One region of the Paenibacillus sp. FSL L8-0708 genome, then DNA from elsewhere that is predicted to be linked to it. Evidence: riboswitches for the same ligand, from Rfam matches in the RefSeq annotation. Region 1 holds a riboswitch; the other holds the start of a gene.

Region 1 (7,523 bases):
CTTTTCGCCACACACAGGGTGGCAAAAAAATCACGGTTCATACAGGAACTTGTGTATTAGAAGGCCGTCGTTATCTTGAGATTAAAATTCAGGATGAAGGGGTTGGAATTCCACCAGAGGATCTGCCGTATATATTTGACCGCTTCTACAAAGCTGATAAGGCGCGTGTACGGGGAGAATCAGGTGGAACGGGACTTGGGCTTGCGATTGTAAAAAATATTGTAGAGTCGCATCACGGGACCATCTCAGCTTCAAGCAAACTAGGCGAAAGTACAACCTTTACGCTAAGACTTCCTGTCGAAAAACAGTAATTCCAAACACAATGTGTGATAGCGCCTCTGACAGCAGAGGTGCTTTTTGTTGAAACAAACACATTAATCTTGTTCATCGTGGAACATATCTTGTAGGTTTTGCTTGGGAGGGCATAGAATGATTTTATCTTTAGACCAAGGTACTACCAGCTCACGAGCCATATTGTTCGATACGGAGGCTAAATGGGTCTCACAAGGTCAATATGAAGTTAAACAATCCTTCCCCCATCCAAGCTGGGTAGAGCATGACCCTGAGCAAATCTGGGCGTCACAGCTCGCAGCGGCAAGAGATGCGATTGCGCGGGGTGGCATAGCAGTTGAGGAGATCTCTGCCATCGGAATAACCAATCAGAGAGAAACAGCTTTAATCTGGGATAAAATAACGGGCAAACCGATATACCCTGCGATTGTGTGGCAGGACAGGCGTACTGCAGAGCAATGTGAAGAACTTAAAAGTAAAGGGCTGGAGCAAGTTATTGCGAGCAAGACGGGCCTTGTTGTAGATGCTTATTTCTCAGCTACCAAAATCTCCTGGATACTGGATCATGTGGATGGCGCCCGAGAACGGGCGAATCGTGGGGAACTTCTAGCAGGGACGATCGACAGCTGGTTAATTTGGAGACTTACTTGCGGAGCCGTACATGTCACGGATGTTACCAATGCCTCACGTACGATGCTGTTTAATCTTCATGAACGGTGCTGGGATGAAGAGCTAATGGAAGAGCTTCGTATTCCGCGTGCCATCCTGCCAGAAGTAAGAATGTCTGGCGGCGAATTTGGAGTAGCAGACAAACAGTGGTTCGGGGCGGACATTCCAATTCGCTCTGTACTTGGAGATCAACAGGCCGCATTGTTTGGACATACTTGTCTAGAACCCGGCAGTGCCAAAAACACCTATGGTACAGGTTGTTTTATTCTAATGAACACAGGCACAGAAGCTGTAGCCTCCAGTCATGGCTTGTTGACCACTGTAGCTTGGGGTATGGGAGATGAACTCTATTATGCCCTAGAGGGCAGTGTGTTCGTGGCCGGAGCGGCTGTTCAGTGGCTGCAGGAGGGTCTTGGTCTTATAGAGGAGCCAGCAGGCTCAGAAGATAAAGCACGGGAAGTAGAGGACAGTGAAGGGGTTATCGTTGTGCCTGCGTTTACCGGACTCGGGGCACCCTATTGGGATATGTATGCCCGTGGAGCTATATTTGGCCTTACTAGAGGCACTACCTCAGGACATCTGGTACGAGCTACATTGGAGTCCTTAGCCTTTCAATCTAGAGATGTAATAGGAGCTATGGAAAAAGACGCAGGCATGCCATTGACCGGCCTTCGTGTGGATGGCGGAGCTGTGCGTAACGATTTGCTGATGCAATTCCAGTCTGATATCCTGGGCAGTGAGGTTACTAGAACAACCTATGCGGAGACAACAGCTTTGGGTGCGGCGCTTCTGGCCGGGTTAACGTCCGGAGTCTGGACACGTGCCCAGCTAGAGAGCTTCAACAAGGCTGAGAGGGTCTTCTCGCCTGAGATGGGTATTACTGAGCGGGAAGGTCGTTACAACGCCTGGAAGGACGCTGTAGCGCGTACCATGGGTTGGGAGAAGCATGAAGGATATCAGTGATAAAGGAGCTGTATATATCTATGGTTAACGGAACCGAATCTGATCTGCCGGGCGGACTATCTAAGCCGGCGCTTCGAGCCCTGTATGGGGCTGGATATGTTCAGCTTCAACAATTCAGCAAGCTTACTGAAGCAGAGCTTCTGCAGCTACATGGATTGGGGCCAAAGGCGATCGTCCTATTACGGAGTGCTCTCGCGGAAAAGGGACTCACCTTTGCAAGTAAGTCCTGATGTTGCGTTCATATTTATATTAAAAAACGGCAAGCTTAGGTGAATCCCTAGCTTGCCGCTTTTTGTTATACAGCTCCTAATATTCAATAACAAATGCTACATTTTGCCAACCGGCGCCCACTGTCCAGAACAGGACTTTATCACCACGTTCGATCTTTCCAGTAGTTACAGCTTTATGTAGAGCAATAAATGGGCTGCTGGTAGAGGTATATCCGAATTCATCCCCTATGTATACCGCTACATTGCGATCAATGCCGACTTTCTCACACATCTCTAAGATATTAGGCAATGAAAACTGTGAGAAGCAGGCTGCTTTAATGGCTTCAGGCGCGATATTGTTGTTAGACAGTAGAGTACGAATAGACTCAGAAGCAGCATCTATACAAATGGAATTATCAAAAGGAATAAACTTCACATTAAACTCTCCAGCCGCCACACCTTGTTTACCCAGTTTAGCCAGGCCTGCGCACGGGAACTTGGAATTATCGCAAACACAAGGATCCGTTTGGTAGATAGAGTCAATGAAACCGACCACATCCTCAGCTTGTTCAAGAATGACTGCCGCCGCTGCATCACCGAAGTTAGCGTAATAGACTGGATCATTCTTATCGGCATGAGGGGTTACATAATCGGAGCCGATGACCAACGCTCGTTTAATCCTAGGATTCGCTTGCATCTGACGGCTAACCTGTTCCACAGAAGCCGTCATACCCGCACAATTAGCATTACTGTCAATGCAGATCGTATGGGATGCGCCTTTGATCAAACGGTGAATCATTAATGAGTTGGTAGGAAAGATATACTCAGGAGTTTGACTTGCATAGGCAATAAGGTCGATATCGGCACCTGTGAGACCACTTTTCTCCAGAACATTCCTGGCAGCCTCAAAAGCCATCGTAAGGGAATTCTCATCCGCATCCTTAATACTATACCGTGTAATACGACCTAATGCGGATAATAGACCTCGAATATCAATGCCTTTTTCGTCAAAATGCTTAATGAAAAAGTCGTTACCAACTATATTGCTGGGATGATAGATATCAATGCCTTTAATACGAATTCCGGTCATAATACGCCTCCAGGAAAGCAGTAAAATGTGGCCTACATATTAAGATTAAAAGATCTAGACTGTAACCGCAGAAATGATCTCGATGTTATCGAGTCCAGCTTTACGGCCAAGACGGGAAAGCTGCATTTTGAGGATCGGGTTATTTTCAAGCGTTAGATTTACTTTTACAAATCCATCATTCTTAAACATTACAAAGCAGCTTTCTAAAAGAGGTACAACATCTGGTGCAGTTACATTTAGCTTTCTGCAGTCGATTTTTAGTTCATAGTCAGCTGGAGTAATTGGATTGATAGTTTGTTGATAAGCTTGAATAGATTTTAGACCATCTTCTTCAGAAAATGTTCCATCTAACTCAATGTTAATAACCTTGTTTGTAGTGTCTGTCTTCAAAACGAAACTTCCCATGCCTAAATCTCTCCCATAGATTGAATTTGTCCAAAACAGTTCGACTGCAATATCCAGCCATGTATATCCATTTAGCTGTTTTATAAAAGTCAAAATTCGACACTATACAGCAAGTAATGGGATATTCCGACTCTATTATAGGCATATTTTTCAAGTGTATGCAATAATAAAGTCGAATTTTGTATATTGTTGTCGAACTGTTGGGTTATTGGATTTCTTCTATGGTTGCAAGCAGGATATTAAAAGCTGTGATGATTCTAGGTGCCCCTATAACGGGTACTAAGTGTAATAGAATACCTTTAAGCTGTTCTACGGTAACTCCAACACGAAGGGCCATGACATAATGAACGCCCAACTGTTCGAATTGTCCCATTGAAATTAAAGATGAAATGACTGCGATTTCCTTCCAGTCAGGGGCTATAGTATTACGTTGAAAAATATCGCCATAGGCATTCCCCATAATAAATTCAGCCAAGTCAGGGAAGTGGTCTTTAATTGGAGCTAGTGCTTTTGCGCCATAGTCTCCTGATAGATTCGTGAAGTGGTTGAGACCACTGTTGATATTTTCCTTCATGGTTAGCCTCCTAGTTTAGGTTCAAAGTACGGTGTGCAGTCGGAGGGACTTCATCACGGTCTGTTAGTAGTTCAATAACGGCAACATGGTTTAGAGCTACCGCATCTTTAATTGCAGCTGTGAATTCATCCGCAGTCTCGCATTTGTAGCCTTTAGCACCTAGAGATTCAGCGAATTTCACGGCGTCCATTGGTACTTCATATAGAGTTCCATCGATACGACCTGTGGTTTTCTCCATACCCTTAAGAGCCATATCTAGTTGCTTATTATTGACCACGATAAAGATGACAGGGATATCTTTGCAGACAGCGGTGTTAATCTCAGCGCCGAGCATCATGAAACAACCATCACCTGTAATGCAGAGGACAGTTTCTTCAGGAGCTGCAACTTTTGCACCAATAGCCATGCCGATCGAATTACCCATGCAAGCAAAATACGCATCAAAAACAAAGCTGCCCGGTTTCTTAACCTTGTACCATTTTGCAGCGTGGAATCCATGACTTCCATCATCAACGAAAATTGAATTATTATAAGGGATCAAATCACTTAAAGTGCTCATTACCGAAGCAAGGGAAAGATTCTTGAGGGTTGGAAGCTCTTCTGAATAATCCGTATCGGCCAAAGCCTCACGTTTGGTGATTGTGCTTGGGTCAATATGATTTAGGCAGTGCACCAAATTATCGCGCAGGTCCCCGGTGACCGGTATCGTTTTGGACAATAGTATTTTTCCGACAAAGGTTGGATCAATATCAAATTGAATTAAAGTTGCTGGATGATTCTCCCGTTTAAGATTACAGATGGTCATATCACTTAAACGTGATCCAAGCACTATAAATAAATCGCTTTTATTCAATAAATCGTCCCCGTGGGTCGAACCGCCAACGCCAATAGGACCATGATAGAGTGGGTGATCCCAGACTATAGCCCCTTTTCCACCAGGAGATGTTACTACAGGAATATTAAAAGTTTCTGCGAGTTGAACAAGCTCTTTATGTGCTCCGGAGCGGTTAATTCCTTTACCCGCAATAATCAAAGGATTCTTAGCAGCTTGAATAGCATCGATGACTCTATCGATATTAGCTAGACTAATTAGAGATTCTCTTTCTGGGATTACTATATTGCATTCTTCCAATACTTCAGTTTGTACATCAAAAGGAATACAAAGATGAACAGGACCCCGTTTGGTCAGGGCCACAGAAATCGCATGATTAAAAATAGTACCAAAGTGATCCCCACGTTCAACCAATTTACTGAACAAGGTAGCAGGTCTGAACATATCAGCTAAATCAGCCAGAAAAGAGGTGGAGTCCTGACATTGAGGAATTCCAAGCTCTGTAATGGATTGGTGGCCGGTAATAAATAGGACAGGTAGGTTGTTAGCTTTCGCATGTGCTGCTGCTGTAAGCAGGTTAGTTCCCCCAGGACCCGAAGTACCAAATGCTACGCCTAGGTTACCCGTTTTCAGCGCATACCCTGCTGCTTCGAATCCGGAGCTTGCTTCATGTCTGCCGGGAATAAATTCAATACCGTAATCCACCATCTTTAGAACAATTGGACAAATGGATTTGCCAATGATCCCAAAAGAATGTGTGACTCCAAGGTTACGTAGTGCTTCCGCCATGTAATCTGCGACTGTCTTCAAAAGAAACACCTCACAAGTTTTTTGATATATATTAGTTATTAATCTACCGAATAGATACGATAGATCAATATACTCAAAAAGTAAAAACCTGTGCTCTATAGTAAGCACAGGTTGGTGGCATAAGGCGCCGCTAAGACTGAACAATAGTTCAGCCGTCCTGGTTCCTCTGCAACCTGGCAATCATGGCCTCAAACGAAAAAATGAGGCTGTAGATCCATGGTTTTGCGTCATCCTCTTTCGAGGATTTTGCCAATATTAATTTATAGTTGATAAGAATAATTTTCCTTTACAATATATTCCTCATTAATTTTTGTCAACATAATCCGCTAAAAAAACTCGAAATTTGACGAAAGTCTTGTCCAAGAGATGAAGTTTTGCCTCGCGAAAAAAACTGCCACCTAAGACTCAGCTTAGGTGGCAGTTGATAGTTTTGAACTAGAATTTAAAGATATGAATGGTTTTTTGCAGATTAAATACGGCCTGGGTCATTTTTTCCGTTTCTTCTGCAACAGACTGCAGGGCATTAATCTGTTCATTCATAGCCGCCGATACCTCTTCCGTGCCAGCAGCAGTTTCTTCGGTGATTGCTGAGATATTCTCAATTGCACTGGAAATTTTCAAGGCACTTTCTAGCATAAGATCACTCTCCGCAGAGAATGAAGAGATTTGCTCGGTAATGTACTGCACGCTTTGTACAATTTGTGCGAAAATATGGGCAGATTGAGTGATCATTTCATTCTGAACCTGCACAACCTCTTCATTGATGGCAATATTATCGATGGCTTGTTTAATATCTGACTCAATGCTGCGGACCAAGCCGAATACTTCTTTTGTGGATGCCGTAGATTCTTCAGCAAGCTTGCGGACCTCTTGAGCTACAACGGCAAAACCCCGACCATGCTCTCCGGCACGAGCAGCTTCGATGGAGGCATTCAGTGACAGCAGGTTGGTCTGCTCAGCGATCTCTGTGATGGTCTTGGTGATCATCGTAATCCCGCGGGCATTTTGTGAGAGAGCTTCAATAGTATCAGCCACTTTTTGTGTAGCCTCTATGTTTTTACGCATGCCTTCAGCCTGTGTATCTACGGATTGGCGCCCTTGCTCAACAAGTTCTAAGGTATGTATTGAACGTCTGTTCATTTCTTTGGTGGAGTTCGTATAATTGGATACTTTGGTCTCAATGTCTTTAATGGATTCTGTCATATCAGCGATATCCGTAGATATTTCATTTGCACCAAGAGCGAGCTCAGTAGAAGAAGAGGCTACTTGTGCCATGACAATTTTCAGGTTCTGGTTCTTATCTTCGATTCCGCGGCTTGCATCCATAACTTGACGGGTGATCTGCGATGCATCGGTCAGAATCTTCTTGAGCTTATCAATCATTGTGTTAAAGGAGCGGCTTACGTCACCCATTGAGCCATTTTCGTCCGCTCTGCTAGTGAAATCGCCCTTCGAAATACTGTGAGATACATTAGCAATATCATCAAAAGATGATGTAAGCGTTCTCTCCACGAAGCGAGCAACAGGTAAAGTCAGACCTGCAAGAACAACTACTAGTATAATTCCTACGAGAAATTGACCTAGAATCATTAACGTAACTAAGACAGGAATAGCAAACAGTGCGGCAACGAGGTAACATCCGGCAACAATTCTTTGTTTTAACGGAAGTTTGTGCATCCA
Region 2 (7,523 bases), 4.6 Mb from region 1:
TAAATATTCGGAAGGGTATTTCTGCTTCGGAAATTCCCGTAACAGAGATGTTGAGAGTATATAATATTCCATATTATATACTCTGATTTCTCTTTAAATCTACTATAAAGAAGCGCCGTCCCTTTTGGAGACGCCGCTTCTTTATAGTAGATTCTATTCTTTTTGCTCAATTCTTGATTTTGGTGATCTTTTTGGCGGTAACTTGTGCAGGGAATGAATCATCACTTACTTCAAAAAATACTTTAATCTCATCGCCTTTTTTATATTTAGAAGGTGCAACTTTATTTACCCAAATGGCTTGAGAGTACTCATTAGATTCGAGAATCTCCTTGTATTCCTTGTTCAAGTCTTCTTCTTTTAATTCAGAAATTACTAAAATTCTTTTATTTTCTACATCTATTGTGTGTACAATTCCTTTCAAAACTTCATTATTCTTACTACAGGCGGTGACGAATAACAAAAAAACAAAAATAAGAGTCCATTTAATAGTAGTACGTGGTTTTTGAATCATGGACCTTCCCCTCCAGTGGTTACGACATTAGTTTAAAATCGGTTGCACAGGCATAGCATTTAGTACATTACCAATATAAGAATAAACAGCAGCCTTTCCATTATGACGACCTTTATTGATTCTGGGGAGTTACAGGTGAATGTCTGTAGTATTGATATTTTCATAAGAACTTTTGTTTGTATATAATAAAAATAAATGTTCTTATTTTAGAGGCGATCAATGATGGAAATGAGTATCGACCAAACGGTTGGGATTATTTATCAGGTCAAGGTGAACAAGATTACACAACGCGAGATCGAGATCCGTGGCATCCGTGAAAAACGTCCAACATAAACAAAGGGGATAAATATCATGCGGTGTATAACAATACGGCAGCCTTGGGCGACCTTAATTGCTCTTGGTGAAAAAGAGTTTGAAACTCGTTCATGGAGAACAGCCTACCGCGGCGAGTTAGGCATCCATGCCGGAATGAGGATTGACAAAAAGATTTGTGAACAGGAACCGTACAAATCAGTATTGGCGAAACATGGCTATACAGCGAATAATTTGCCGACAGGAGCTATTATTGCTACAGGTCAGCTCGCGGGATGTTATGTGGTTACTCCAGAGGTGGATTTAAGGGAATGGATCAATGGGAATGAATATGATTTTGGCGACTATAGTGAAGGACGGTTTGCCTGGAAGCTTGAAGGGGTTCATCCATTAAGCCATCCAATTCCAGCTAAAGGTCGGCTAAGCTTGTGGGAGCACTCTAATCACTTCTGAACGGCGAACAATATTTTTAATGTAATTTTTATGTGCCTATCAGCTATTTTTCAGGTTCGAGGTATATATTAGAGACACCAAACACCCCCCAGTGTTTTGTGGTATATCTCTCTCAGGTCTTGCCAACTCCCATGGTAAGGCCTATTTTTTTGTTCACTAATTGATTGGGGGGAGAGAGCGCAGCGGCTTCTATACAGCTTTACTTAATCTGGTACTGTTCTTCGTAACTCTTAAAAGATGAAATATCCAGCCCTAGGTATCTGCACATATGGATGGCAGCTTGAGCCGCAACAATGTCATTCAACAGCAGCATTCGTTCATGATAGCCACGACATATATACTTGGCTTCAATTCCAGTATTAAGTCTGTTTTGCTCATACACCTTGATTCCCCGTCTTCTCATTTCTGCACGAACATCCCTTAGATCTGTTGTAGCTACTGCAGCAGCTGTTCCAAGCACCTCCAGATAAGGGGCGGGTGTTCGTAAGTGTGTAGATAAAATGGCGGAGTCCCGTTCGAAAGCTGATAAAATCATCGGAAGCAATAAATAAGATTTCACCAGCATGTTGTCCCTGCTTTCTGCTCTATGCATGAATCTCATCACCTCTAATAGGAACGTATATTCGTATTCTACCCCGATATTCCAAAAATAATCAATGGTATTTCTAAACAGCTTATCCAATGTGATTAAATTCACAACTAAATAACGAAGAATAAATTATATTAAAAATTGTAATAATAAAAATTAATGTATCGAACGCAAATAAAGGAGAATTATGATGGAAAAAGAGGGCAGCCTCCAGCGTGGATTGTTTTTTGGTTTAATTCTGAGTATTCCCTTATGGATATCCATATTGGGCTATATACAGTTACTTTAAAATTTAATGAAAAACCTTATGCGAAGCGCCTTCAGGCGCTTTTTTTGTGTGGTACTAATGCGGGGAATTATCGAAAGGAATTGATTGACAATTGTGGGTGTCGGGCGCTAAACTGTTATTAATTCAAAAGTATTAAAAGTCATAGACTGTTATTGGATAGAATGCTTCAGCTACCAGTTCTGGACTTGCAGTGTAATACATATATATAGTCATGATAATAGCAAACCGTCTGAAAGGGCGGGACGCAAAGTCCAGGAGTCTAAAGTGTCTTAAAGGCACAATGACCGTCCGACTGCCATGAGAAGGGAATTTCACTTCTTTTTGGCGGTCTTTTTTGTTGTTAGGTCCTTTAGAGTTTCTGGTAATTATTCTGATTAATATAAATCATAGTTTTAGGAGGTGTGCCATTTGAAAAGAAGAATAAAACCGTTACTCTCGCTTGTATTAGCTGGGATTTTGACGGTAGGTAGTGGGCTTTCCTCATTGGGAGCTGGAGTTGCTGGAGCTAGTAGTTCTTCTACATTGGGAATTGCAGCGGTCTACAACGTGTTTATTCTAGGGGATATAACAACAGTTTCGGATACGGAAGGAAGGTTTGCTGCTGGAGGTAACGTTAACTTAACCAACTATAGTGTTGGAGATAGGTTGACCGCTGCAGAGGTTTCCCTGACTGACACACTTGTTGTTGGAGGGAATCTTACTTTCAACGGAGGTACTGTTTATGGGAATATCGTGCACGGGGGAGATTTTTCAGGGAATGTAACGCTCCTCAAGGGTGGTACAAAAAGACAGGGGAGTACGATTGACTTTTCAGCAGTAGGTCAGTCTTTGAAGGACAAATCAGCAGAACTTGCAGCATTGCCGGCGAATGGAACAACAGTGTACCAATATGGCAACCTTATCCTGACAGGTACAGATCCTGCGGTCAATGTTTTTAATGTTTCAGGAGATAACGTCTCTAATACCTACGGAATTACAATAAATGTTCCTTCAGGATCTACTGCAATTATTAATATTGATGGTTCTAACGTAAAAATGAAAAACTTCGGATTTCTACCTAATAACGTGTTGAACAGCAAGAAAATTTTGCTTAACTTTAGCCAAGCTGCGTATCTTGATATGGCAGGCATAGGTGTAATGGGAAGCATACTTGCCCCCTATGCTCATGTTGATTTTATTAATGGTCAGATTAACGGTACTTTAGTGGCGGCTTCACTCAAAGGTACTGGTGGTGGTGAATTTCACCACTATCCATACGATGGTGATGAACCTGGACCAACACCGACACCAACGCCGACAGTGACGCCAACACCGACACCAACGCCAACAGTGACACCAACGCCGACACCAACGCCGACACCAACGCCGACACCGACGCCAACGCCGACGCCAACGCCAACGCCGACAGTGACACCAACGCCAACACCAACGCCAACGCCGACAGTGACACCAACGCCGACGCCGACAGTGACACCAACGCCGACACCAACACCGACAGTGACACCAACACCAACACCGACAGCGACACCAACGCCGACACCGACGCCAACACCATGTCCGACGCCAACACCAACGCCGACAGTGACGCCAACACCGACACCAACACCAACGCCGACGCCAACGCCGACACCGACGCCAACGCCAACGCCGACAGTGACACCAACGCCAACACCAACGCCGACACCGACGCCAACGCCAACGCCGACAGTGACACCAACGCCAACACCAACGCCGACGCCGACAGTGACACCAACGCCAACGCCAACGCCGACAGTGACACCAACGCCAACGCCGACAGTGACACCAACGCCGACGCCGACAGTGACACCAACACCAACGCCAACACCAACACCAACGCCGACGCCGACAGTGACACCAACGCCGACACCAACACCGACGCCAACACCGACGCCGACAGTGACACCGACGCCAACGCCGACAGTGACGCCAACACCGACACCAACGCCGACAGTGACGCCAACACCGACACCAACGCCGACAGTGACACCAACACCAACGCCGACAGTGACACCAACACCAACGCCAACAGTGACACCAACGCCGACAGTGACGCCAACACCGACACCAACGCCAACACCAACGCCGACACCAACACCAACGCCGACGCCGACAGTGACACCAACGCCGACACCAACGCCGACAGTGACACCAACGCCGACACCAACGCCGACAGTGACACCAACACCAACGCCGACAGTGACGCCAACACCAACACCAACGCCGACGGTAACGCCTGAGGCAACACCGACACCGACGGTAACACCAGAGGCAACACCAACGCCGACGGTAACGCCTGAGGCAACACCAACACCGACGGTAACGCCTGAAGCAACACCAACGTCGACACCAGAGACTTCGGTGTTCCCGACACCAACGCCATCATCCGTAATTGGCACTATAGTTCTTGCAGAAGATCCTGTGCCGCTTGGGCCTGTAGCTTCGCCGACACCAGCGCCAGTACCAACACCGTCGAATAGCACAGAAGTACTTGTTGATGATGATGAGATCCCATTAGGTCCGGTACCGGCAGTGACACCAACGCCAACACCAACACCTGATGAAATCATCGTAGTGGACGATACGATCCCATTAGGAAAGCCACCTGTGAAGGAATTGCCAAAAACGGGTGAATCAAGTCCTGCACCTTACTATGTAGCAGGTTTAGGTTTTGCACTTATCGGATTATTAATGAGAACCAAGTTCTCCAAAAAGAATAAATAATAAAGGGTAGATCAACATAGAGTCGCTTTCGGGAGTGTTCCGATGGCGGCTCTATTTGTATGTCATGATTGCGATAGTTTGGTGCATTCTAAGTAGATGGTATACTCTTGTTGCAAAGGAAATGAAGAGGGGATGGCGAAGGCGAATTGATATGGTTCATTATTAGCGCTGTAATCATCATAGGGATTCTAATCTATGTGGGATTTTTCTTCTATGGTATTGCTATTAAACGAGCGCCAAAGGTATTTCTAAGTAATAATCCTAATCTGAAGGCTGATCCTCCGGTTGCCGGAGCTTCTTGGGGGGAGGGGAAGGATTGGGTCTCTCGCCAGAGCTTCGAGAATATTGAGATCGTATCTGCAGATGGACTTAAACTAAGAGGTTACTTACTCCGATCTAATCGTGCTGCGGGACGCACAGCCATTCTAGCCCACGGTTATTCAGGTAAAGCAAAGGATATGGGGGCGTACGCCAAAATCTACTACGAGAACTTAGGCTTTAACATCCTAATTCCCGATGCAAGAGGGCATGGAGATAGCGCAGGGGATTACATTGGTTTTGGTTGGCCGGAACGAAAAGATTATTTGCAATGGATTGAATACATGATTAAAAAGACTGGGCCTAGTGCTCAAATTGTGCTTCACGGTGTCTCTATGGGTGGTGCTACAGTGCTAATGACCTCAGGGGAAGATCTTCCGCCGCAGGTAAAAGCTATTGTTGCGGACTGCGCTTATACCTCAGTAAAAGCACAATTATCTTACCAACTACGACGCATGTATCGCTTGCCAAGTTTCCCTTTCGTTCAAAGTGCAAGTCTAATCACCCGCTTGAAGGCGGGGTATGGCTTTGGTGAAGCCTCTGCATTAAAACAAGTGCGGAAAGCGAAGGCTCCGATTCTTTTTATTCATGGGGATGCGGATAACTTTGTACCTTTTGCTATGATGAATGAATTGTATGAGGCATGCCAGAGTCCAAAAGAGAGGCTCATAGTGCCGCAAGCGGGGCATGGATTGTCTTATGATACGGATAAGGCGGGGTATACAGATGTAGTAACAGCTTTTATAAGTCGATATGTAAAATAAGTCCTGAACGTAGACAGCGCCCGATATCCGCTAGGTAGCGGTTATCGGGCGCCTATATTTTTCCACACATGACGTAGTCCTTGAATAAGGATCGTACCGTCATGCTTTCTCGTTATATTCATCCCCCGCCGTTCGTGAGTAACGGGTGTCTTGATTCCTTGTTATTTCCAGCAGCCGTGTGGCGAGAATAATCCTTCCAATACGACAAAAGCCCTACCTCTCTTTTGCCCTTGCGGCTCCATTGACCGCGCCAGTGTGAATCGGAATGCTATATTTCGAATTTAATCTCATAAAAAGGAAGAGTACTGCAAGAAAACATAAAGCCTCTTTGTCCAAAATGCCGATGTGTATAATAGTCGGCCTGACATCTTCTTGGTGGGGATATTCAATATATCGAAAAACAAATACCATATAAATATAACACACTATTGTTTAAAAGGCAAATATAATAATGAATTCCAAGATAAGGTTTATTTGATTCTAGAGAGGAACAAACCTCGATAAGGGGCGCTTAGATTTTGAAAGTAACTTAAATTGGGTTAATTGTGAATTATTCCGGAAAAGCTAGTAAACCAGAGGAGATGGGCGATCTCGGTGCAAATGGGCTAAAATGTAAGTTGGATTTTTTTGCAAACGCTACAAACTTCAACTGAAAATGCCAGAGACGAATGGGTTGTGTCTGCTGGGGTTATTTTGCGTGCCTATTTTGTGAACAGCTCTCTAAAACTGACAATAAACTCCAACATTGATTGAAGGATTGAGGGTAGACCGTTATAATTAATAAGTCTGGATTTTAATTAAAAAATAAGGGAGATTTTTATGAAACGCGCAGATGTGTGGCTGATTTCCATCGTATTGATTGCTGCGCTCGCTTTTCTCGTACCGAGATGGTTTTCGGACAATGATGACAAAGGTGGGGCCGGTAAAAATCTCATAGCCAATGTAACGGTGGACGGTGAGTTATTTAAAACGGTAAAGCTTACAAAAGAAGAACAAACCATTGAGGTCCGCACGGAACGCGGCTATAACATTTTGAAGGTGCATGATTACGGGATTGAAATGTACGATGCCGATTGCGCTGATAAAGTTTGCCTAGGTTTTGGTTTTATTACCCTGCCCAAACAGACGATTGTCTGTCTACCGCATAGAGTATTAGTCGAAATCACCAGTGCGTCGGGGGAGGATGATATAGATGCCTATGTCCAGTAGTGAATCTGCAACAGCTTTAAAAAGAACAGTGATTATTGCGATTTTCGCCGCAGTGGCAGTAGTGTTAAGTTTAATAGAGGCACAGATTCCGTTATCCGGGATGGGACTGGTGCCGGGTGCTAAGCTCGGACTGGCCAACATTATGATTTTGACTTGTATTTACTTTTTACGTGGACGGGATGCTTTGCTGCTTGTCATCCTCAAAACACTGCTTACTGCATTTCTGCTAGGTACCTTCTCAAGCTTGCTGTTTAGTTTATTTGGTTCACTTTTTAGCTTTGTTGTTATGTTTGTGCTGATGCTGATTAGTGGCAAAGGTAAGAGTATAAGCTTGAT

Evidence for each region. Region 1 has a riboswitch for cyclic di-GMP ahead of NYE58_RS25095 (thiamine pyrophosphate-binding protein). Riboswitches for the same ligand answer to the same signal wherever they lie in the genome.
Region 2: it holds a riboswitch for cyclic di-GMP, as region 1 does, so the genes downstream of both, NYE58_RS02915 (choice-of-anchor A family protein) here and NYE58_RS25095 (thiamine pyrophosphate-binding protein) in region 1, are expected to answer to the same signal.

The regions. Positions count from the first base shown of each region.
Region 1 covers NZ_JBBPBC010000001.1:5,254,387-5,261,909, reverse strand. Annotated here, with positions in the region: gene NYE58_RS25125 (ATP-binding protein) at 1-311, shown strand, start outside; gene glpK (glycerol kinase GlpK) at 430-1,923, shown strand; gene NYE58_RS25115 (DNA-binding protein) at 1,944-2,153, shown strand; gene NYE58_RS25110 (ketoacyl-ACP synthase III) at 2,230-3,222, opposite strand; gene NYE58_RS25105 (hypothetical protein) at 3,277-3,720, opposite strand; gene NYE58_RS25100 (carboxymuconolactone decarboxylase family protein) at 3,833-4,201, opposite strand; gene NYE58_RS25095 (thiamine pyrophosphate-binding protein) at 4,212-5,852, opposite strand; cyclic di-GMP riboswitch class I at 6,008-6,104, opposite strand; gene NYE58_RS25090 (methyl-accepting chemotaxis protein) at 6,279-7,523, opposite strand, start outside.
Region 2 covers NZ_JBBPBC010000001.1:618,016-625,538, forward strand. Annotated here, with positions in the region: gene NYE58_RS02900 (DUF3221 domain-containing protein) at 167-511, opposite strand; gene NYE58_RS02905 (ASCH domain-containing protein) at 863-1,276, shown strand; gene NYE58_RS02910 (hypothetical protein) at 1,476-1,973, opposite strand; cyclic di-GMP riboswitch class I at 2,364-2,454, shown strand; gene NYE58_RS02915 (choice-of-anchor A family protein) at 2,563-4,896, shown strand; gene NYE58_RS02920 (alpha/beta hydrolase) at 5,043-5,978, shown strand; gene NYE58_RS02925 (NusG domain II-containing protein) at 6,798-7,187, shown strand; gene NYE58_RS02930 (Gx transporter family protein) at 7,171-7,523, shown strand, end outside.